2 regions of the Tepidibacter sp. Z1-5 genome follow, and region 2 is predicted to be linked to the other one. Evidence: riboswitches for the same ligand, from Rfam matches in the RefSeq annotation. Region 2 holds a riboswitch; the other holds the start of a gene.

Region 1 (11,646 bases), on a different contig from region 2:
GCAATGTTAAATAAAATACAGCAGGTGAGAGATATTACAGAACCTAGTAATTGGTCAGAATATGATAGAAGAATTGGAACAAAACTATATATGTAAATAAAAAAGTTCGCAGAGATATCTGTGAACTTTTTTCTCGTTGGTTACATGAGCCATGAGTTAGCGTGAAGCGAATTTTTTAAACTCTAAATATCCATTTTTTCTTAACTTACATGCAGGGCAATCTCTGCATCCATTTCCTTTAATTCCATTATAGCAAGTTAAAGTTTCGTTTTTAACTATATCAAGTACACCTAAATCGTCTGCCATTTTCCAAGTTTCAGCTTTATCAATCCACATTAATGGAGTATGAATTACAAATTGAAAATCCATAGATAGATTCAATGTAACATTTAAAGATTTTATGAATATATCTCTACAATCTGGATATCCACTAAAGTCACTTTGAGATACACCAGTTATAATATGATTTGCACCTTTTTGTTTTGCAAATATTGCAACGAAAGATAAAAATAATAAGTTTCTTCCATCTACAAATGAATTTGGAGTACCTTGTGTAGGAGAATCTTTATCTACCTCTATATCTGTTCTTGTTAAAGAATTTGGTGCTAATTGATTTAATAAATTTAAATCTAGACAATGATGTTCTACATTATATTTTTTACAGATATCCTTGGCACATTCTAACTCTAATTTATGCTTTTGACCATAATCAAATGATACTGCAATAACTTCTTTAAATCTTTTCTTTGCCCAGAATAAACAAGTAGTACTGTCTTGACCTCCACTAAATACTACTACAGCTTTTTCTTTATTTACTTCTATATTCATATAATATACCTTACCTTTCGCTATTTATATATTATCATCAGGTTGTTTTGTAAAGTTGGGTCAGTTTTAAATCGTCCTCTTAATGTAGTTGTGATTGTTTGTGCATTAGTTTTCTTTATTCCTCTAGTTGACATACATCCATGTTCGCCTTCAATAATAACTGCTACATCATCAGAATCAGTTATCATCTGTATAATTTCAGCTATATCTGTTCCTATTCTTTCTTGTAGTTGTAATCTACGCCCAACAAGATCAGCAATTCTAGCAATTTTACTAAGGCCAATTACTTTATCTTTTGGAATATATGCAACTGCCACTTTCATATTGTACATTAAAGCTAGATGGTGTTCGCAGTGACTAAAAATTTCAATATTCTTCATAAAAACAATATCTTTATTATCCTCGTGTATACTCAAATCATCTTCAAATGTTTTACCAAACATTTCTGCAATTTCTTGATTGGTATAAGCTTGTCCTTTAAATACTTCTTCATACATCTGGGCAACTCGTTTAGGAGTATCTTTTAGACCTTCTCTATCTGGATTTTCGCCTAAAGCTATTAAAATTCCTCGTATATGCTTTTCAATTTCTTTTAAATTGATATCCATTAGATTTATACACCTCTTTCATTAGGATCCCATATTATTTTGTGAAGCTGTACCTGTAAAGTAACTTTATTCATATTGTGTTTTTGCATAAATTCAACAATATCAGCCATATGAATCTTATCAAATACTGGACTTATATATACATTAGTTTTATTCACTAAATCATATTTATCTATTATATATTTGGCTTTTTCTAAATCCTCAGTACTACCTGAAACAAATTTAACTGTATCATTCTTAGTTAAGTATTTAAAATTATCAACTAACATTTTATTTTCCATATTACTTGAAGGTAGTTTATAATCCATTGTAAATCTAGGTGGATTTTTTATATTTGTAAATTCTTTTAAAGATACACTACCATTTGTTTCTATTTCAACTATAAGATCATCATCTTTTGATAATAGATTTAATAATTCTATAAGGTTATTTTGAAGTAGAGGTTCACCACCTGTTAATGTAACGTTTTTAACTTTAGTTGATTTTATATATTCGTATATTTCTTGTTCATTCATTAATTCGTAGTCAACACTTTCTTCGTTAGCCCATTTTGTATCACAATAACTGCAGTCTAAATTACACCCTGCAAATCTTATGAATAGAGCTAATTGACCAGATAAACGACCTTCTCCATTAACACTTACGAACTTTTCAACTACTTTAAAATCCATACTATTTCACCTCACATTTTTCATAAGTGGCACTATTAGTAGGAGTTTCATAAACAGTAGCCCTTTTTACATTGTATCCTTTGTCTTCCATGTAGTTAAAGAAAAAGAATGAGAAGTTTTCTGCTGTTGGTCTAAATTTAACTTCTAATATCCTGAATCCATCTTGTGATAGACATTTTAAGGTTTCTTTTCTCATAGTGTTTTCTTGTATGATTAAGGCATGATCATAGTAATCAACTATTTCTTTAACATCTTTTTTTAAATCTCCAAAATCTATTACCATACCATCTAACTGTCCACCATTAACTAATGATTCTGATTGTACTTCTATTTCTACTCTCCATCTATGACCGTGAATATTACTACATTTTCCTTCGTAATTTGCAAGAAAATGAGCACTATCGAAACTGTGTTCTGCTTTTAAAATATACATTAATGTCGTCCTCCTAAATTTACTTTACGAACTTGCTACCATAATAGCAGCATCCGATTGCTCCATTGAATTGAGGTTCTTTAACTGATATGATTTCGTCATAATCTTTCTTTAAATATTCCTTTATGGCAATGTTATTAGCAACTCCACCAGTTAAAACTAATTTTCTTCCTTTAAACTTTGTTAAAAGGGGATTTAATCTTTTATATAATGAATGATTAACTCCTGCACATAAACTTTCTATGTTAACACCTTCAGCTATTTTTCCTATTAATTCAGATTCAGAGAATACTGCACATGTTGCATTAAGCTCTACTGGATTCTCATATTCTTTACTCATATCATCAATAGATATTTCAAGTACATTTGCCATATTTTCTAAATATCTACCACATGAAGCAGCACATTTTTCATTGAGTTCTAAATCTGTTGTAATTCCTTTTTCAACTTTAACAACTTTAACATCTTGTCCACCTATATCTAGAAGTATAAAATCCTTTAAGTCTGTTTGATAGAATCCACCATAAACATGAGCTTTTATCTCATTTATAGGTGTGAATTTATTTAAGTCAGTATTGTTTCTGCCATATCCTGTAGATACAGCTATATCAATATCATCTATATTTAATTTATTTAAATCTACTGTAACTTTACCATCATAGTTACAGTAGTCTCTATAAAACGACATTGTACTAATTTTTTGTTTTTTTATTATTTTATTGTCTTCCATTACAGCAATTTTAACTTCTCGGCTTCCAAGATCTATGCCTAAAATTCTCATTTACTTTTCCTCCTTTAAATCTAATAACATATCAAGAAAAGCTTCAATTCTAAGTTTTGTTCTTGCATCTAGAGTATTTAACTTATCTCCTTCTATATTAAGGATAGGAATATCTAGCTTTTGTTTTAAGACAATATCTTCAACTGCTCTATAACAAAAAGCTTGAGTATAATGGATTATTCCATCTAATTTTCTTTCGCTAATCTGATTTTTCAACTCCATAATTCTAAACTCAGTATCATATGGATATGTGTAATCATAATACTGATTATATATATTTGTAGCTTTATCTGCTCTTGGAAAAGCAAATTCTCTTTGAACCTCGTTATATACAAAGGAGGCATTAAAATTTTCAACAAATTCGTATATATCACCAGTCATAGGAGGAACCCCAAGATATCCTAATCTAAGTTTTTTATTTATAGGTTGTCTTTTTTTTATCTTAAAAATAACATCTTTAAGTTTAGATTCGAAATTATCAATATCTCCATTTAAATCACTTAAACTTACTTGATATAAGTGGTTTTCGAAACCACTTGCTTTACTATCTATATATGTTAACTCATCAATTTCCTTAGCTAAGTTTCTAACTTTATTTAATTTAGTTCTTACTTTTTCAACTTCTTGCAGATTTACATTGAAAATATCCATGAACTTATCTAGTTCTATTTTTACATCTTCTTTTTTATGGCTGTGAGGAAATGAAAAGGGGTATACTGTAATACCTCTGAGTTCTAATACCTCTATAAGAGCTTTTGTATTAGAACAGTCACCTTCCATAACTCCAATTATTTCTTTTATATTATTCTCTATACAAGCTCCATAAATTCCTTTTATCCAGGCACACATGCTTTTAGGAAAACCATCTCTTTCTGCTATATCAATATAATGTGAATAGTCTTTAGAAGTTATAAAGAGATTATTTAAATCTATTGGTGTATATCCTGCTGCTATAAGTACTTCTACAGGAACTGTAGTTGTTAAACCTATTTTTTTCACTATCTTAATCCTCCTTATGTTTAAAAAAGGACACAAAAAAAGGGCATAACTGCCCCATAAACAAAAAAACTACCTTTAATGGTAATTTGTCCTAGTTTTGTTTATAGACAGGATGGTTACGAACTGTCTTAAATTATTATATAGATTATAATACCATTTTAAAGAGAAAATTGAAAGGATATATATTTGGCAAATAATATCCCCCTAGAAATAGGGGGTGATATTGTTATTTTTCAACTCTAAACTTATCTGTTTGTTTTTTTAAAACTTGAGACATTGAATTTAATTCGTCTATACTTGCACCTATTTCTTCAAAGGTACTTACTTGTTCTTCTATAAATGAATTTATTTCTTCAGAAGCAAGTGCATTATCTTGTGTTGTTTTCGCTATTTCGTCAATAGCTTTTGTCATATCATTAGAAATTTCAGATTCTTGTTTTGCTAAATTAGAAATCATATGAATTTTATCAGTTGTACTTTGTATAGAATCTAAAATGTTTTCAAATAAACTATTTGTATTAGTTGCTTTTTGAACGCTAATTGTTACAAATTCTTGACCTTCTTTTATTGAAATATCAGCATTGTTTGTTTTTTTCTGAACTTCTTGTATTAACAAGCTGATGTTTTCAGCAGATGTTTTACTTTCTTCAGCTAGCTTTCGAACTTCGTCAGCTACTATAGCAAAACCTCTACCTTGTTCACCGGCTCTTGCTGCTTCAATAGCTGCATTTAAAGCCAATAGATTCGTTTGCTCTGAAATTGATGTTATTATAGAAACTATTTCATCTATTTGATCAGATGAAATTTTAAGATCTTTTATAATTGCATAAACTTCATTTGTAGAATTTTTTGCTTCGTTAATACTTTCAACAACTTCTTTTATACTTTCTGAACCAAGTTGAGCAGATTCTAAAATGTTTTTACTACTTTTAGATGCAATTTCAGTTTCGTCATAAATAACTTGAGAACTAGTAGCCAGTTCTTCGATACTTGCTGCAGCTTCTTCTACAACACTAGCATTATTTTGAATACTAGAAGAAATATTATTCATTTCGATTGCAATACTTTCTATACCTTGATTTGCTTCTTCTATAGCCAGTGATACTTGATTAGATGATTCACCTAATATATTAGCATTAGATTTTGTTTGAGATATTAAAACTTGTATCTTATCAATAAATGAATTAAAGTATTGAGCTAATTCGCCTATCTCATCTTTAGTTGTCACTTCAAGTCTTTGAGTTAAATCTCCTTCACCTTCAGATATATCCTTAAGCATATTAGTAGTTTTTATTATTGGTTTTGTTATTAAAATTGAAATATATACACCGAATAATACAGCTACTACAATACTAGTAATAATACTTATAATAATTATAGCTTCTATATTTTTTACACTTTTTTGTGTTGATTTCTTAATATTCATATTTAATTCTTCAAGTAATGGCTCAAATTTGTGAATTGTATCTCTGTACTCACCTCGTAATCCATCACTACTAGTTAATCCTATTTCTTTATTGACAGAATGTATTTGATTAATTGTATCTTCATAATTGTTTATAAGTGCTGTTAAACTTGAATCATTAGATAAGGATTTTGTTTTAGATAGTGTTGATAATATTTCATTAAAATATTTTTCGTTTTTTGTTGAGAAGTATTCTTGTTCTTCCATGTAAACTTTTAACATTGAAAACTTTAGTTCATTATTTAATTGTAAATTCGCTATTTTATTTTTTGTATTCTCTAATTCTCCAATCAATCCATATTCTTCAAAGCCTACAGTATTACTTTTAGATGCTGCTTGTAAAAACATGTTGCGATAAGAATTTACCAATTTTTCCATCTCTTGAATTTGATTAGAATATTCTTGATTTGAATATATTTCTTTATATTTTTTTATTTTTTGTATTTGTTCTTGTAGATTACTGAAATTCGAGTTGAATTTATCGATGTATTTACTTTCTCCTGTTTCAAAAAATTGTGGATTAGTTAGTTCTCTTAATAAAAAGTCTTTTTCATTTTTTCTTAGTTCTAAGACAAGTGTATATAGATTATCATTGTCTAAAAGCAAATTAATTTTAGAATTACTAATGTCTTTTATAAAAACAAATGAGGTTGTTCCTATAAACAAGAAAAGGATTATCATTACTAAAAATGCTGAAAATAATTTCTGCCTTATTTTCCAATCTTTAAATTTTAATATCATGATTAGTACCTCCAATAATAATTATTTTTTTGTATACGGTAAAATAGTATTAGTTCCATAATGTGATTATTTTTAATTATATAGTCATTTTTTGTTATTTACAACTTAGAATTGTTGTAAAAATATTCCGAACCTAATTATGGAAATTAAAACAAAAGATCGTATATGGCGAAATATTAGGAAAAGGCTATTAGTAGATAACTAATAGATTTAAGATAATATTACATACAAGAAATTATATAGGTTTATACTTGTGGTATTTTGATAAAATAACTGTATTTCCACTATTTTCAAACGATAGAGAAGTAAGAATTATTGTGGGATGAACTTATGTAAATTTTAAGAAGTGAGCTTGTAGGAGAGAGAGCTTATTAGTAAGCAGAAAGCGAATATTATCTAAAAGTTAAATTTCTCAAGATTTATAATTTTAAGGTATATATAGAAACTTAATGGTTTCTCGATCAGCTTACCAAAAATGGAAATTACAGAACTAAAAATTCAGATGGAGTAATAATTCCATCTGAATTAAGTTTCACTTTATCTTTTATCGATGTTATAATCAGTATGGTCATTTCCATAATAATGAAGGTCACTAGTTATTCTTATTGTATGTCTATCTTTATTGTGTTTGATTTTCACATTTTCAAATCTACCGTCATCTTGTACATCAACTAAGTACTGTTGAATTAAATCATCTGCAATATCATCACTTACATTATTATATACTTTGAAAAATTCTCTTTCTGAAATTTCAAGTGTTAAATCGTATGTTTCATCTTCTCTTTTATTTCTCATTTCTTTTATATCAGTAAACATAGCCTTCCTCCTAAGTTTTAGATTGAAAATTTTAATTAATATATTTATAAAAAAGTTTCCTATATTTAAATTATAACCATTTATGATTTAAAAATTTATTAAACGGATAAAAAAATATAAACATATAGGTTGTTATTGACAAAAATAATTTTGTATGTTAAATTTAAAAAAACTAAATAAATCTTCAGGGCAGGGTGAAATTCCCGACCGGTGGTATAGTCCACGAACCACAATGTGGTTGACTTGGTGAGATTCCAAGACCGACAGTAAAGTCTGGATGGGAGAAGATAAATTAATAAAATAATATAATGCTATTATTTAGGTATTATAAACAAATGAATTTATAATTTGTTTATAATATTAACTAAAGAATTGAAATAGCAATTATTTTAAGCAGCTAAAGTCTGTAAAGACTCGTTGGCGGCATAAGTACATTTTTATTAATTAGATTGTAAGCTCTGAAGATATATATCTTCAGAGCTTTTTTAATATAAGGAAAGTATTAATTTTATGTATTTAGATAACTATAGTAATATGAGTTAGAATAGTGAGAATTTTAAGGATAAGATGAGGTGATTATGTGGACAGTAAGTATATGAAAAGAGCTATTGAATTAGCACTTAAAGGAAAAGGATATACTAGTCCTAATCCTTTAGTAGGTGCTGTTATTGTAAAAGAAGGTAGAATTATTGGTCAAGGGTATCATGAACACTATGGAAAAGCTCATGCAGAAGTAAATGCTGTTAATAATGCTTGTGAGGATGTTACAGGAGCAACAATGTACGTAACATTAGAGCCATGTTCTCACTTTGGAAAAACACCTCCATGTGCACAACTACTTATAGATAAGAAAATAAAGAAAGTTATTATAGGAATGATGGACCCTAATCCAATAGTAGCAGGAAGAGGTATAAAACTTTTAAGAGAAAATCGAATAGAAGTTACTGTAGGCGTTTTAGAAGAAGAAGTAAAAAAAATGAATGAAATATTTATTAAATATATATCGAAAAAATTGCCATTTTGTATTTTAAAAACTGCCATGACATTAGATGGTAAAATTGCAACAAGTACAGGAGATTCAAAGTGGATTACTAATGAAAAATCACGAGAATATGTTCATGAAATAAGACATCAAGTTTCAGGAATAATGGTGGGTATAGGAACTGTCTTAGCAGATAATCCTTCATTAACGACTAGATTAGAAGATAAAGAAGGTGTTGATCCCGTTAGAATTATAGTAGATACAAAAGGAAGAATACCTTTAGAATCAAAAGTTTTAAATATTAATTCAAAATCAAAAACGATTATTGCGACAACTGAAAAGGCTGATAAAAATAAGCTTAAATTGATTAAAGAAAAAAAAGCAGAAATAATTATTACTCCACTAAAGAACAACCAAGTAGATTTAGGGTATCTGATTCAAAAACTTGGAGAAATGAAGATTGATAGTATTTTAATAGAAGGTGGCTCTACTTTAAACTATAGTATCTTAAATGAAGGATATGTAGATAAGGTAATCTCATTTATTGCACCAAAGATTATAGGTGGAGAGAATGCCAAAACTCCAGTGGGCGGTGTAGGAATAGAGTATATTAAAAATGCTATAGAATTAGAAAGCTTTGAAGTAAAAATGTTTGAACAAGATATTATGATTGAAGGCTACTTAAGAAAGGAAGAATAAAGTATGTTTACTGGATTAATAGAAGAAATAGGAACTGTACATACTATTAAAAAAGGATTAAAGTCAGCCCAGATTACAATAGGTGCAAGTAAAATAATGAATGATGTTAAATTAGGGGATAGTATTAGTACAAATGGTGTTTGTCTGACTGTTGTCGAGTTTACAAAAAATTCATTTACGGTTGATGTTATGCCTGAAACTATTAGAAGAAGTAATTTAAAAGATTTAAAGCATGGTAGTTTAGTGAATTTAGAACGAGCTTTGAAGGTTAATGATAGATTAGGTGGACATATTGTTTCTGGACATATAGATGATGTAGGTAAGATAAAGAAAATAGAAGAAGAAGATAATGCTACTTGGGTTTCTATTGAGGCTCCGCCAAATATATTGAAATATGTAATAGAAAAAGGTTCTATAGCAATTGATGGTACCAGCCTAACGGTAGCTTATGCTGGGTTAGATGTTTTTAAAGTTTCAATAATACCACTAACAAAAGAAGAGACTACTTTACTTGGCAAAAAAGTTGGAGATGAAGTGAACTTAGAGTGTGACATGATGGGCAAGTATATTGAAAGGCTATTAGAATTTAAAGAAGATGAAAAAAAGAAAAGCAATATAGATTTAAATTTCTTAACAAGAAATGGATTCATGTAAAGTGAAACTTAAAAATAGGGGTGAGTTATAAATGAAATTTAACACTATAGAAGAAGCGATAGAAGATATTAAAAATGGAAAGATGATAGTTGTAGTTGATGATGAAGATCGTGAGAATGAAGGAGATCTTTTAATGGCAGCTGAGAAAGCTACACCAGAAGCAATCAACTTTATGGCAAAGTTCGGTAGAGGACTTATTTGTGCTCCTATGTCTAAAGAAAGATTAAGTGAACTAAATATTCATTCTATGGTATCTAATAATACTGATCCAAAAGAAACTGCTTTTACAGTTTCTGTAGATGCAACAAGTACAACAACAGGAATATCTGCTAAAGAAAGAGCAATGACAATTCAAAAACTGGTAGATAATAAAGCTTGTTCAAAAGATTTCACAAGACCAGGGCATATTTTTCCATTAGTAGCTAAAAAAGGTGGAGTACTTAAAAGAGCTGGTCATACTGAAGCGGCAGTAGATATAGCTAAACTTGCGGGTCTATATCCAGCAGGAGTAATTTGTGAAATTATGAATGAAGATGGAACAATGGCAAGAGTTCCTGAATTAGTTGAATACACAAAAAAACATAATCTAAAGTTAATAACAATAGCAGATTTAATTGCATATAGAAGAAAAAACGAACTTTTAGTAGAAAGAGTTACTAAAGCTAACTTACCTACAAAGTATGGAAACTTTGAAATGGTTGGATATATTAACAAATTGAATGGAGAGCATCATATTGCACTAGTAAAAGGTAATGTTGATGACAAAGAACCAGTACTTGTTAGAGTTCATTCAGAATGTCTTACTGGAGATGCTTTTGGATCTTTAAGATGCGATTGTGGTGATCAATATGCAGAAGCTATGAAAAAAATTGAAAAAGAAGGAAGAGGAGTTTTATTATACATGCGTCAAGAAGGGCGTGGTATTGGATTAATCAATAAAATAAAGGCTTATGCTTTACAAGATGAAGGAATGGATACTGTAGAAGCTAATCTGTCATTAGGATTTCCTGATGATCTTAGAGATTATGGAATAGGTGCTCAGATATTATGTGATTTAGGTATCAAAGAAGTAAAGCTTATGACTAATAACCCTAAGAAAATATCTAGTCTTTCTGGGTATGGTATAGAAATAGTAGAAAGAGTTCCAATACAGATGAATCACAATGAAAAAAATGAATTTTATTTAAAGACAAAAAAAAATAAAATGGGACATATTCTAAAATTTGAGGAGGAAAAATAATATGAGAATTTATGAAGGAAAATTAGTTGCAAAAGAGCAGAAGTTTGGAATAATTGTTGGTAGGTTCAATGAATTTATTGGAGGTAAGTTATTATCGGGTGCTTTAGATGGGCTAAAAAGACATGGGGTTGATGAAGAAAATATTGAGATTGCATGGGTTCCAGGTGCTTTTGAGATACCACTTGTTGCTAAAAAGATGGCTAAATCAAAAAAATATGATGGGGTTATATGTTTAGGAGCAGTTATTAGAGGTGCAACTCCACATTTTGATTATGTTTCAAGTGAAGTAACTAAAGGAATTGCAAGTGTTTCATTAGATACAGAAATACCAGTAGTGTTTGGTGTTCTTACTACAGATAATATTGAGCAAGCAATTGAAAGAGCTGGAACAAAGGCAGGAAATAAAGGATATGAAGCTGCTGTAACTGCAATTGAAATGGCAAACTTACTAACAGATTTAGAAGGGTAAGAATTAATATGTTTGAAAACATAAAAACTATTTTTTTTGATTATGATGGAACATTGCACAAAAGTATAAAAATATATGCTCCAGCATTTAGAAAAGCATATCAGTATTTAGTTGATAATGAATTTGCAAAAGATAGAAAGTGGTCTGATGATGAAATATCATATTGGTTAGGATTCAGCAGTAAAGATATGTGGAAAGAATTTATGCCAGACTTAGATGAGGATATAAGAAATAAAGCAAGTAAAATTATAGGTAAAGAA
Region 2 (11,646 bases):
TAAAGAGGTTACATCCAAAAAATCCGAATTTGAAACAAGATTAGAAAATTTATATGAATTGTGGGAAGGGCTTATGTAATAAGCCCTTCTTTATTCTATTTTTGTCCAAGTTTTAAATTTGGAACTGCATTTAAGCTAAGGTCATCAACCTTACCGTTTATATAATCATAATAAGCTGCACATCCGATCATAGCAGCATTATCCGTACATAAATCTAAAGATGGATATTTAACATCTATGTTGTGATTTTTACATTCAGCTACTAACATTTCTCTAAGCCCAGAGTTTGCTGCTACTCCTCCAGCTAAAACTATTTTGTCATATCCTCTTTCCTTAGCTGCCTTTATAGCTTTATTAGTAAGCACTTCTACAACACTTTGCTGAAATGATGCCGCAACGTCTTCAACTACTATATCTTCATTTTTCATTTTCTTAGCATTTAAATAGTTTAAAACAGATGATTTAAGTCCACTAAAGCTGAAATCGTAGCTATCATTCTCTAAGTATATTCTAGGAAATTTAATACTATCCTTGTTTCCTATCTTGGATAATCTATCTATTATAGGTCCTCCTGGATACCCAAGCTTCATTGCTCTTGCTATTTTATCAAATGCCTCACCAGCTGCATCATCTCTAGTTCTTCCAAGTATCTCGTATTTTCCATAGTCTTTAACTTCAGCAAGATGAGTGTGTCCACCAGACACTATCAAGCATATAAAAGGAGGCTTTAGTTCTTTATCTTGTATAAAGTTAGCACTTATATGTCCTTCTATATGGTTAACTCCTACAAGAGGCTTATTTAACGCAAATGATAGAGCCTTTGCAGTAGATAGTCCAACCAATAAAGCTCCTACAAGCCCTGGTCCATGCGTTACCCCTATTACATCTATATCATCAAATGTCATGTTAGCTTCATCTAAAGCACTTTGAATTACTGCATCTATACTCTCTACATGTTTTCTCGATGCAACCTCTGGAACTACTCCTCCAAATTTTTTATGAAGATCTATTTGAGTTGCAACTATATTAGATATAACTTCTCTTCCATTTTTAAGTATAGCGGCAGAAGTTTCATCACAACTACTTTCTATTGCCAAAGTTATTATATCATTCATATTTTTTCTCCTTTTTCTATATCTTTCCACATAATAAGTGCATCCTCCTGAGTATCAGTATAATATCCAGGTCTTATTCCAGATAATTTAAAACCGTATTTTTTATATAATTTAATAGCTGTATCATTTGATTTTCTAACCTCAAGAGTCATAGATATTATATTACTTTTTGCACATTCGTCTATTAAAGCTTCTATTACTTGATTTCCATACCCTAGTCCTCTATAATCAGGATGAACAGCAACATTTGTTATATGACCTTCATCTACTACAAACCATATTCCTGCATAGGCTACTATTTTTGAATCTTTCTCTATTACCTTGTATCTAGCAAGTTTGTTTTTGAGTTCTTTTTGTAAGGAATTCTTTGTCCAAGGTGTCTTAAAGCAAAGTTCTTCTATTTCAACTAAATCATCTATATCTTTTTCTTGTAAATTTCTTATAACTATATTATTTTCCATCTTCCTTTAACCTCTTAATCTTTTCTTCATATTGAACCTCTGCCTGAGATTTTCTTATATAATAAGGTACTACATCATAATGAGTTTTTGTATCTCCTTTTTTAAATTTCTGTATACCTATTTCGCATATGCTAGATGCTCTTGATAATCTATGAGAATTAGGAGCTATATATACGTTATTTATATTTTCAAAAACTTCTTTATGTAAATCTGCACCTTCTCCAATTAATACGAATTCTTCTAATGAAGATTTAAGTTCTTCAGCTAAATCTTCTACTTTTTTTACATCTATTTCTCCTACTTTTAATAAAGATTCTTTGTCCCAAGAATATTTACAAGTATACACCTGTTTTTTTTGTGCATCTATCATAGGGTATACTGTTTTGTTTGTCATAGATATGTTAAATGCAAGTGCTTCAAGTGAATTTACAATAACCATAGGTACATCTATCGCATGAGCTATAGCTTTAGCTGTAGCAACTCCAATTCTAAGCCCTGTAAATGAACCAGGACCTACGCATACTGATATTAAATCTATATCGTCTGCACTCATTTCATTAAGTTCAAACATATTTTCAATTATTGGCATAAGTTTTTGTGAATGTGTTTTGTTATTATTTATAGTATATTCTGATATAAGTTTATCATCTTCCATAATGGCAACCGATGCAGCTTTTGAAGATGTATCTATTCCAAGTACCTTCATTATTTAATTATCTCCTTTACTATGTTTTCATAATGTTTTCCATGAGGAGTAAGTATCATTTCTCTACCCTCTTCTTTGTAATTAAGTTCTATATTTATGTATTCATCAGGAAGTATATCTTCTATTAAATTAGCCCACTCTATAATACATATTCCATCTCCATATAAATACTCTTCAAATCCTATCTCATACATATCTTCACTAGATGATATTCTGTAAACATCAAAATGATAAAGTGGATATTTCCCATCGTATTCATTAACTATAGTAAATGTAGGACTTGTAATATAATCATCTACTTCAAGTGCTTTTGCTATACTCTTTGTTATAGTAGTTTTTCCAGCACCTAAATCTCCTATTAAACATACTACATCACCTTTATTTAAAAGTTGTCCCAATCTATATCCAATTTCGCTAGTCTCTTGTTCATTTTTTAAATATATCTTTTCCATGTTTCTGCTCCTATCCAACCTTAGTTTTAACCAAATAATCACTATGCACCTTATTATATCAAAAAACACGAAAAATTATAATAATACAAAAAAACAGAAGCCATGAATATTATTCATGGCTTTTATTATCATTATATTAAATCTATTTTATTATACAAGAAACCTTCTTATACAATACAGCTGTAACAACAGACATTACAATACCTTTAAATATATTAAACGGTACAACTCCATAGTATATTAAAGTCTTAACATCTACTATATTCTTGTTTACAACAGTTCCCATTTGAACTATTGCATCTATTGGAAACATATTTGCGTAAAACGGAATAAGTATATAATAGTTAGCTAAAGCTCCTACTATACTCATACCTATTGTTCCTATTAAGCATCCAATTATAGCATTTCTCTTATTCTTTTTAAGATGATATATTCCAGATGATATAAATACGAAAGCTCCTCCTATTAAAAAGTTAGCTATTTCTCCAACTCCACCAGTAGAGCTCTTTGTTACAAAGTGTAGTAAATTCTTTATAAGTTCTATAAATATTCCTGCCACTGGACCTAGAGCAAACCCACCTATTATAGCTGGTATATCAGAAAAATCTAATTTTAAAAATCCCGGTGCAAATATTATTGGAAATTCAATAAACATTATTAAGTATGATATCACAGATAAAATAGATATTTTAACTAAAACAGATGTCGTAAAAAGATTCTTTTTCGTTGTAGCTTGATTATACATATTTATACCTCCCTGAAATTCGCTTAAAATAATAACAAAAGCCTGAAGATATTCTTCAGGCTTAATAATCAAAATAGATACAGATATGCATATACATACACTATCTTATCATCTTCTTTCATCCAGACTTTACTGTCGGCCTTGGAATCTAACCAAGTCTGCCATCAAATGGCTCGCGGGCTTTACCGCCGGTCGGGAATTTCACCCTGCCCTGAAGATTATCTTCATACTTTTTTAGTTTTATTTAATATTATATTAATACTTTTCCAATAATTTGTCAAAATAATTTTAAATATATACTAGTCTAAATTAAGCTGAGTAAACTACCTCACCATTTATTATAGTACATACTACGTTACTTTGAATATCAAGCGGATGTCCATTCCATATAACTATATCCGCATCTTTTCCAACTTCTATAGATCCAATTCTATCTTCAAGACCTAAAACCTTAGCAGGGTTTATAGTTATAGCTTCTATAGCTTTATTCTTATCCATTCCAGCTTTTACAGCAAGAGATGCGCAAAGAGGTAGATATTGAATTGGAACAACAGGGTGATCTGTCATTAGAGAAACATTAAGCCCTTCATTTGACAGAATTCCAGGTGTTTCAAATGTTAAATTTCTAAGCTCTATTTTACATCTTTCCGATAAAGACGGTCCTACAAGAACAGGGTAGTTTTCTTTAGCTAAATGCTTTGTTATTAAGTGACCTTCAGTACAATGGTCAATTGTTAGATTTAAATCAAATTCTTTTGCTATCCTAATAGCTGTAAATATATCATCAGCTCTATGTGCATGAGCTTTAAGTGGTATTTCTTTCTTAAGAACAGGAATCAATGCCTCTAGCTTATTGTCATATTCAGGTCTATCACAATCTTCATCTTCTTCATAATCTATCATATCCTCAAGATAAAATTGAGCTCTTTTTAATGTCTCTCTAAGTAGAGCTGCCGTTGCCATTCTAGTTTGAGGAGTTTTATCTTCTTTTCCATATGCTGATTTTGGATTTTCTCCAAAAGCTATTTTCATTCCTATAGTCTTTAATACCATATCATCTATTCTATCTCCATATGTCTTTAAAGCTATAAATTGACCTCCTATAACGTTAGCACTTCCAGGTCCACTTGCCACAGTAGTTATTCCACCCTCATATGCTTCTTTAAAGTTTCTATCCATTGCATTAATGCCATCAACAGCACTTAAGTGCGGAGTTATAGGATCTGTCTCTTCATTTCCATCAGCACCCTCATATCCCATTCCATCTTCCCACATTCCAACATGAGTATGAGGGTCTATAAATCCTGGAAATACATGGTTTTCTTTTGCATCTACCACTTTTACATCTAGAGGTACAACTATGTCTTTTCCTATTTCTTTTATCTTACCGTTTTGGATTAATATATCTCCTTGTATAATTCCATTTGTTACAGTATTTATTTTAGCATTTTTTATGCATAACATTCTGCATTTTCCTCCTTTATAGGCAATCTTATTTCAAACTTAGACATCTGTCCTTTAATAGAAGTGGCACCTATATTACCTTCGTTTGCCTCTACATTTTTCTTAACTATACTAAGACCAAGCCCTGTACTTTTTTGCTTTGTAGTAAAGAATGGTTCAAATATTTTATCTAATATTTCTTTATCCATTCCTTTTCCTTGGTCTATTATTTCCATTAACACTTCACCGTCTAAATCATAAGTGTTTATATATATATTTCCGCCTTCTTCCATAGAATCCACTGAATTTAATATCATATTTACAATTGATTCTTGTATGTCAGATTCTTGTACGAATATAGTTTTTTCACTATTTAAATTCAGTATTATGTCTATATTTATGCCTTTTATATAAGTCATATTCTCCCATTTAGGTCTAGTAGTCTTTATGGCTTTTTTAATTATATCATTTATTAATACATATTTCTTATCTTCTCTTATGTTTCTAGAAAAATCCTGCAAAGTTTTAACCTTGTCTATAGCTTCATTAGCTCCATCGTAGATTATATTTATATATTCTTTTATATTAGAAGCCTGTTTATTTATTCCAAGAAGCTGAGTATATCCCTTTATTATAGAAAATATATTGTTGAGATCATGCACTATTCCTCCGGCAAGTTCACCAGTATATCTTATGTTTTTATCTGTTTTTTTAAGCATTTTGCCTTCTTCTTTTTCTTTTATTGCGTATATTATATCTCCCAAACTCTTGCATATAACATCTATTATGTATTCATCTGCTTTGCCTTTATTATAACCTTCTCGGTATCCAAGCGTTAATATTCCTACTATTTCTCCATTACAATGTATTCTATAACTATAAGTCATATCTATGTTAGCGTAAGAATATTCTTTTTCTATTTTATTACTACTAAATAATACTGTTATAGAACCATAGTCCGCAGCAGTTATTTCAAGTACAGTTTCTATAACATTCTTTATTATTTTTTCAATGTCACTCTCGAAACTAAAATTTATTATAGAGTTATTTAAAGTTTCTAGATTCTTTTTATTCTTTTGAAGGTCTAGATTATCTATTTTAGATTTTTTTATAGATTTTAATAAAAATTTTATATTACTTATGTCTTCAACTTTTATAGTCTGTCTTTCATTCTCATCTTCAAATATCAATTTATCATAAATTGTTAAAAATTCATCCATAATTTCAATTTCAAAATCTATTATATTAAAAAATATTAATAGTTTATAATTTTCATTAGTTATAATATCAATGTATTCCTCTTTATTTTCTAAAATATAATATCTGTATTTATGTATCCAATCCGAAGTTACAACTATACTCATGTTAAAATATTTTTTATTTTTTTTGTATTCATCTACTTCAAATTTATTATCTTCTATAACGATTACTTCATCATCTCTATAATGTCCTATCATTTCTAGTACTTTCTTATCTCCTAAAAACGCACATTTTCTATTATTATCCAGCGATTCGTCTATAGTTTTTTTCATTAAATCTACTGCAAACAGTTTAGATGAACCTATAACCCCTATATTTCCCCACTGAATCATCATACTCCTCCTAATTTAGCATCTGTAGTATTTTCTTTATTTCATCTATGCCAAATGGTTTTTCCAGTATATAATCAATTGTCGTATCATTATAATTATCTATATCACCTAACCAGCCTGTCATTAAAACAAACTTTATATGAGGATATTTGTCTTTTACTTTTTTTGCAAGCTCTATTCCATTTAGATTAGGCATTGCCAAGTCACTTATTATTAAGTCATATTTCTCAACTTCTAGTTTTTGGAGTGCTTCTTTACCGCTATAGCATATGTCTACTTCTTTTCCTATACTCTTTATTATTTCCCCCGTTGCCATTGCAACTTGTATTTTGTCATCTACAACTAATATTTTATGGTACTTTTCATCTTTTTCTTCACTTTCAGTATTTATATTGATAATTTCTTCCAAATGCATTGGAAGTGAAATTATAAACTTAGTTCCTATTCCTTCTTCAGTTTCAACCTTTATGCTACCCCCATGGTCTTTTATTATCTTGTATGATACCGATAATCCTATACCATTTCCATTAACTCCTTTAGTAGAAAAAAATGGGTCAAATATTCTAGATAGAATATTCTTAGGTATACCATCACCCGAATCCTCTATTTCAATATAAATATAATTATCTATATTATATGTTTTTATTTTTATATCTCCGCCACTAGGCATAGCATCTATAGCATTATTTAAGATATTTATCATAACTTCTCTTATCTCAAATTCTCTACCTTTAACGTACCCTTTAGCATCTAATTCTTCATTTATATTTATATCTATACCGAGCATAGCCTTATCATCGATCCTAGGGTTTATCATATTTAGAACTATCTTCATAATTCTTTCAAATCTAAAAAAAGAATTTTCTTCTTCTCTTATGTTTTTAGTAAACTCTTGAATTCGTCTCAACATTTCTGCTCCATCAAGAGAAGCTCTTTTTATAATTTCCAAATATTCTCTAATATTATCATCTTGTCTTTTAGCAAGAGATAAATCAACATACCCTGATATAGTAGCCAATATATTATTAAAATCATGTGCTACTCCATTAGCTATTTCACCAAGAGCCTTTAGCTTTTCATTCTGACTTATTATTCTATCATTCTTTATCTTTTCTAGAAATGAATTTACTATATTTTTAGCAGAAGAAGAGTATATTTCAAGTATTTCTTTATTTATATATTTTTTTACATCCTTATCAAAACATAAATAAATCACAGTGAATTCATTTATATTTAAAAATACCATGATTTTATTATTTTTATCCACAGTTTTTATCAATTCATTTTCATTAAAAGTTATATTTATGTAACCTTTAACACACTCACACGAAATTCCCTTTTCATAATGTATCTGAAAATTTTCAAACTCAGACTTAGTCAAAATACCACTTCTTTTACAATCCGTTATGCTACTTACAAGATCTAAAAACTTCTTTAAAAAATCATCTAAATTACTTATTTTATTTACACTCCCTAAAAAAGAGTTAAGTTTTTCAAGATCTTTTACATTATCGTATGTATTTTTTTTTGCTATAACAGATGATCGTATACTTTGTAATATCAATTCAAGTTCCTTAATTTTTTTATTATTGTATATTTCAATAGTTTCATCATCTTCAAACAATATAGTTTCATAATAAACCGATATTTCAAGTAAATCTTCTATTGATAATTCAAGTACATTATAATAACAACAGAATTTATATCCATTTTTTATAACATTCTTTATCAACTCTGTTTTCATATTAATAGCGCTAGAATAAATACCTACTATGTAATTAGTTTTATACCCTAATTTTTCACTTTCTACTTTCAATTTATAAAATAACTCCATATCATTTACAAAATTTTCACGATTTTTTATAATAATTTTACCTGATTTTATGTGCTCGTATAATCTATATTGTTTTAATTCTTCTTCAGTAAAAAATTCATTTTCATAATTTCCATCTACTATTATAATTATTCTGCCTTCTTTGCGTAAAATAAAATTAATATATTTAAATAATATTGTATAATCTCTATAAAGTTTAGTGCTAAGTATCATGTTACTATTTAACTTACTCGCCATACTTAATGATTTACATATACTCATATAATTTAAATCCCCTTCATAGAAAGTGATACCTTATGCTTTTGTAAGTCTATTTGTATAACTTTAACATCTACTATATCTCCTATAGATACAATTTGCATTGGATCTTTAACGAATCTATCGCTCATTTGTGATTTATGAACTAATCCATCATTCTTAATTCCAATATCGACGAAAGCTCCAAAATCAACTACATTTCTAACCGTCCCCTTAAGTATCATACCTTCTTTAATATCTTCTATTTTTAAAACATCACTTCTAAACACAGGTTTTATACTTTCATCTCTAGGATCCCTGCCAGGCTTTTTAATTTCATTTATTATATCTTTTAAAGTTAAAACCCCTACATTTAATTCTAAACTCAAATTTTCTATACCCAAACTTTTAATTTTATCGTCTATATCTTCTATCTTCTTATTCTTTATATCATCAAGTGTATATCCTAACCTTTTTATTAATTTTTCACATATATCATAACTTTCTGGATGAACTCCTGTATTGTCTAATACATTTTTTGAATTATCTATTCTCAAAAATCCTGCACACTGCACGAATGCTGAAGGTCCTAACCTTTTCACTTTTTTAAGCTCTTTTCTAGATTTAAATTCTCCAACTTCTTCTCTATATATAACTATATTTTTAGCAACCGACTTACTTATTCCAGCTACATGTTCAAGAAGAGAATAAGATGCACTATTTAAATCAACTCCTACAGCATTTACACTGTCCTCAACTACTCCTTCCAATACTGATCCTAACCTTTTTTGATTCATATCATGTTGATATTGTCCAACACCTATATGTTGCGGCTCTATCTTTACAAGCTCTGCAAGAGGATCTTGAAGTCTTCTTGCTATAGATATTGCTCCCCTTATAGAAACATTAATATCCGGATGTTCCTCTGTAGCTAATGATGACGCTGAGTAAATAGATGCACCAGCTTCGCTTACTATTATATATTTTATATCTTTATCTATTTCTTTTATTAAATTAGCGACAAACATCTCAGATTCCCTTGATGCAGTACCATTTCCTATAGCTATTATATTTACATTGTATTTATTTATAAGTTCTATTAATACCTTCTTAGATCCTTCCTCATCATTTTGAGGTTTTGTAGGATAAATTGTAGTTGTATCTAGTAATTTTGAATTTTCATCAACTATAGCTATTTTACACCCAGTTCTATACGCAGGGTCAAATCCCATAACCACATTTGCTTTAACAGGAGGTTGAAGCAATAATTTTTTTATATTTTCTCCAAATACCTTTATAGCCCTTTCCTGTGCCTTTTCAGTTAAATAGCTTCTTACCTCCCTCTCTATCGAAGGAAATATAAGTCTTTTATATGAATCATTTATAGCTTGTTCAATATAATTTGACAACTGACTGGATTTATTCTTTAAATTAATACTTTTTATCTTGTCTATAATCATATCTTCATTAAGTTCTAATTTAACTTTCAAGAATTTTTCTTTTTCCCCTCTATTTATAGCCAAAATCCTATGCGATGCCATAGTTTTAACTTTTTCAGAATAAGAATAATACATATCGTATACAGATTTTTCATCTGTGCTTCCTTTACATGATATAACTCCATCATTTAAAGCTATTCTCCTTATAATCTTTCTAAGAGAAGCATCCTCAGATATAATTTCAGCTATTATATCAAGAGCCCCTTTTATGGCTTCTTCTTCATTTTTAACATCTTTATCTATATATTTCTTAGCTTCACTATTTATATCCTCTATATCATAATTCATTATAGATATAGCTAATTTTTCTAGCCCTTTTTCTTTAGCTATAGTGGCTCTAGTTCTTTTTTTAGGCTTAAATGGAACATAGATATCTTCAACCTCTTGTAATGTTTTAGCATTTTTTATATCTGTTTTTATTTTATCTGTTAAGTTTCCGCCTTCTTCTATTATTCTAACAACATCTTCTTTTCTATTCTTCAAATTTCTAAGATAATTTAATCTATCATAAAACTCTCTTAATACAACATCACTTAAATTTCCAGTCATCTCTTTTCTATATCTAGCAATAAAAGGTATAGTATTTCCATCATCTATCATTTTTATAGTATTTATTACCTGAGAAGATTTTAAATTCAATTCTTCTTGTAGTATTTTCTCTATATTCATCTTAATCTCTCCTTAATCCGAACTTATAAAATCATTATATCAAAAAAACTATATATTCAAAAACTAGTTTGATGTAATATCATACTTTTTTTGAATTATTTTCAATTTTCATTCATCTCAATTCGCTTTATCCGAAAGCTAAAAATTCAGTTGAAGTAAAAATTCCATCTGAATTAAGTTTCCTTTATATTACAAAAGAGTCTCGCATTATTATTTACAATGCGAGACTCTTTTATGTCTATCCTTTTTCCCATCTATCCTGATTATTCATTATACTCTCATTAACATATCCTTTTCCATATGTCATTCCAACTACAACTTTAGGGGCTTTATTTGTATCTATGTTTTCCATATACATTTTTTCTCCAAGTTCATTCCAACCTTCATACAAAGGTTTCATTACCTTTATAGCTTCTTCAAACTTAGATTTATCCTTCGTCATATAGCCTTCAGTTATAATATTATTAATATATAAATATAATCTCTTATAGTTATTTGCTATTTCAGAATCTCCTGTTAATGTGCCCATAAGCTCTGCTAATATATCTCTACACTTATCCATTAAAATATCTAAACTTTCTTTTTTATCTAGATTAGAAATACATTCATTAAATGTATCAATTAATCCTTCATATATAATAGCTACAAGCTGTGCCTCATTAGCAGTTGCAACCCTTGAAGCTAAATATTCTTTTTCTATCATCTAATTACCTCCAATCTTAACCAAGTAATTTAAGAATTGCTTGCGGCTGTTGATTAGCTTGAGCAAGCATTGATACCCCTGCTTGTTGAAGTACATTTAATTTTTGATAATTAGCCATTTCAAGAGCCATATCAGTGTCTTCTATACGAGACATAGCAGCGGTTAAGTTTTCATTAGTATTATCAAGATT

What was found. A riboswitch is a leader RNA that binds a small molecule or an ion and turns the genes downstream of it on or off. The one in region 2 is predicted to bind FMN.
Region 1: linked by a shared signal. The riboswitch ahead of ribD (bifunctional diaminohydroxyphosphoribosylaminopyrimidine deaminase/5-amino-6-(5-phosphoribosylamino)uracil reductase RibD) and the one ahead of WJW32_RS00385 (ECF transporter S component) in region 2 are both predicted to bind FMN.

The regions. Positions count from the first base shown of each region.
Region 1 is NZ_JBBMMD010000045.1:58,890-70,535, reverse strand. Features, by position in the region: gene WJW32_RS10990 (HD domain-containing protein) at 1-96, shown strand, start outside; gene queC (7-cyano-7-deazaguanine synthase QueC) at 157-828, opposite strand; gene folE (GTP cyclohydrolase I FolE) at 849-1,436, opposite strand; gene queE (putative 7-carboxy-7-deazaguanine synthase QueE) at 1,442-2,107, opposite strand; gene queD (6-carboxytetrahydropterin synthase QueD) at 2,109-2,540, opposite strand; gene WJW32_RS10965 (acyl-CoA dehydratase activase) at 2,560-3,321, opposite strand; gene WJW32_RS10960 (2-hydroxyacyl-CoA dehydratase family protein) at 3,322-4,320, opposite strand; gene WJW32_RS10955 (methyl-accepting chemotaxis protein) at 4,547-6,526, opposite strand; gene WJW32_RS10950 (hypothetical protein) at 7,064-7,342, opposite strand; FMN riboswitch at 7,519-7,635, shown strand; gene ribD (bifunctional diaminohydroxyphosphoribosylaminopyrimidine deaminase/5-amino-6-(5-phosphoribosylamino)uracil reductase RibD) at 7,923-9,023, shown strand; gene WJW32_RS10940 (riboflavin synthase) at 9,027-9,677, shown strand; gene WJW32_RS10935 (bifunctional 3,4-dihydroxy-2-butanone-4-phosphate synthase/GTP cyclohydrolase II) at 9,709-10,917, shown strand; gene ribH (6,7-dimethyl-8-ribityllumazine synthase) at 10,919-11,386, shown strand; gene WJW32_RS10925 (HAD family hydrolase) at 11,395-11,646, shown strand, end outside.
Region 2 is NZ_JBBMMD010000002.1:82,058-93,703, reverse strand. Features, by position in the region: gene abc-f (ribosomal protection-like ABC-F family protein) at 1-79, shown strand, start outside; gene tsaD (tRNA (adenosine(37)-N6)-threonylcarbamoyltransferase complex transferase subunit TsaD) at 96-1,115, opposite strand; gene rimI (ribosomal protein S18-alanine N-acetyltransferase) at 1,112-1,576, opposite strand; gene tsaB (tRNA (adenosine(37)-N6)-threonylcarbamoyltransferase complex dimerization subunit type 1 TsaB) at 1,566-2,282, opposite strand; gene tsaE (tRNA (adenosine(37)-N6)-threonylcarbamoyltransferase complex ATPase subunit type 1 TsaE) at 2,282-2,734, opposite strand; gene WJW32_RS00385 (ECF transporter S component) at 2,877-3,479, opposite strand; FMN riboswitch at 3,586-3,702, opposite strand; gene WJW32_RS00380 (amidohydrolase) at 3,789-4,943, opposite strand; gene WJW32_RS00375 (sensor histidine kinase) at 4,931-6,514, opposite strand; gene WJW32_RS00370 (ATP-binding protein) at 6,525-8,609, opposite strand; gene WJW32_RS00365 (Tex family protein) at 8,615-10,753, opposite strand; gene WJW32_RS00360 (flagellar export chaperone FliS) at 10,992-11,456, opposite strand; gene WJW32_RS00355 (flagellin N-terminal helical domain-containing protein) at 11,473-11,646, opposite strand, start outside.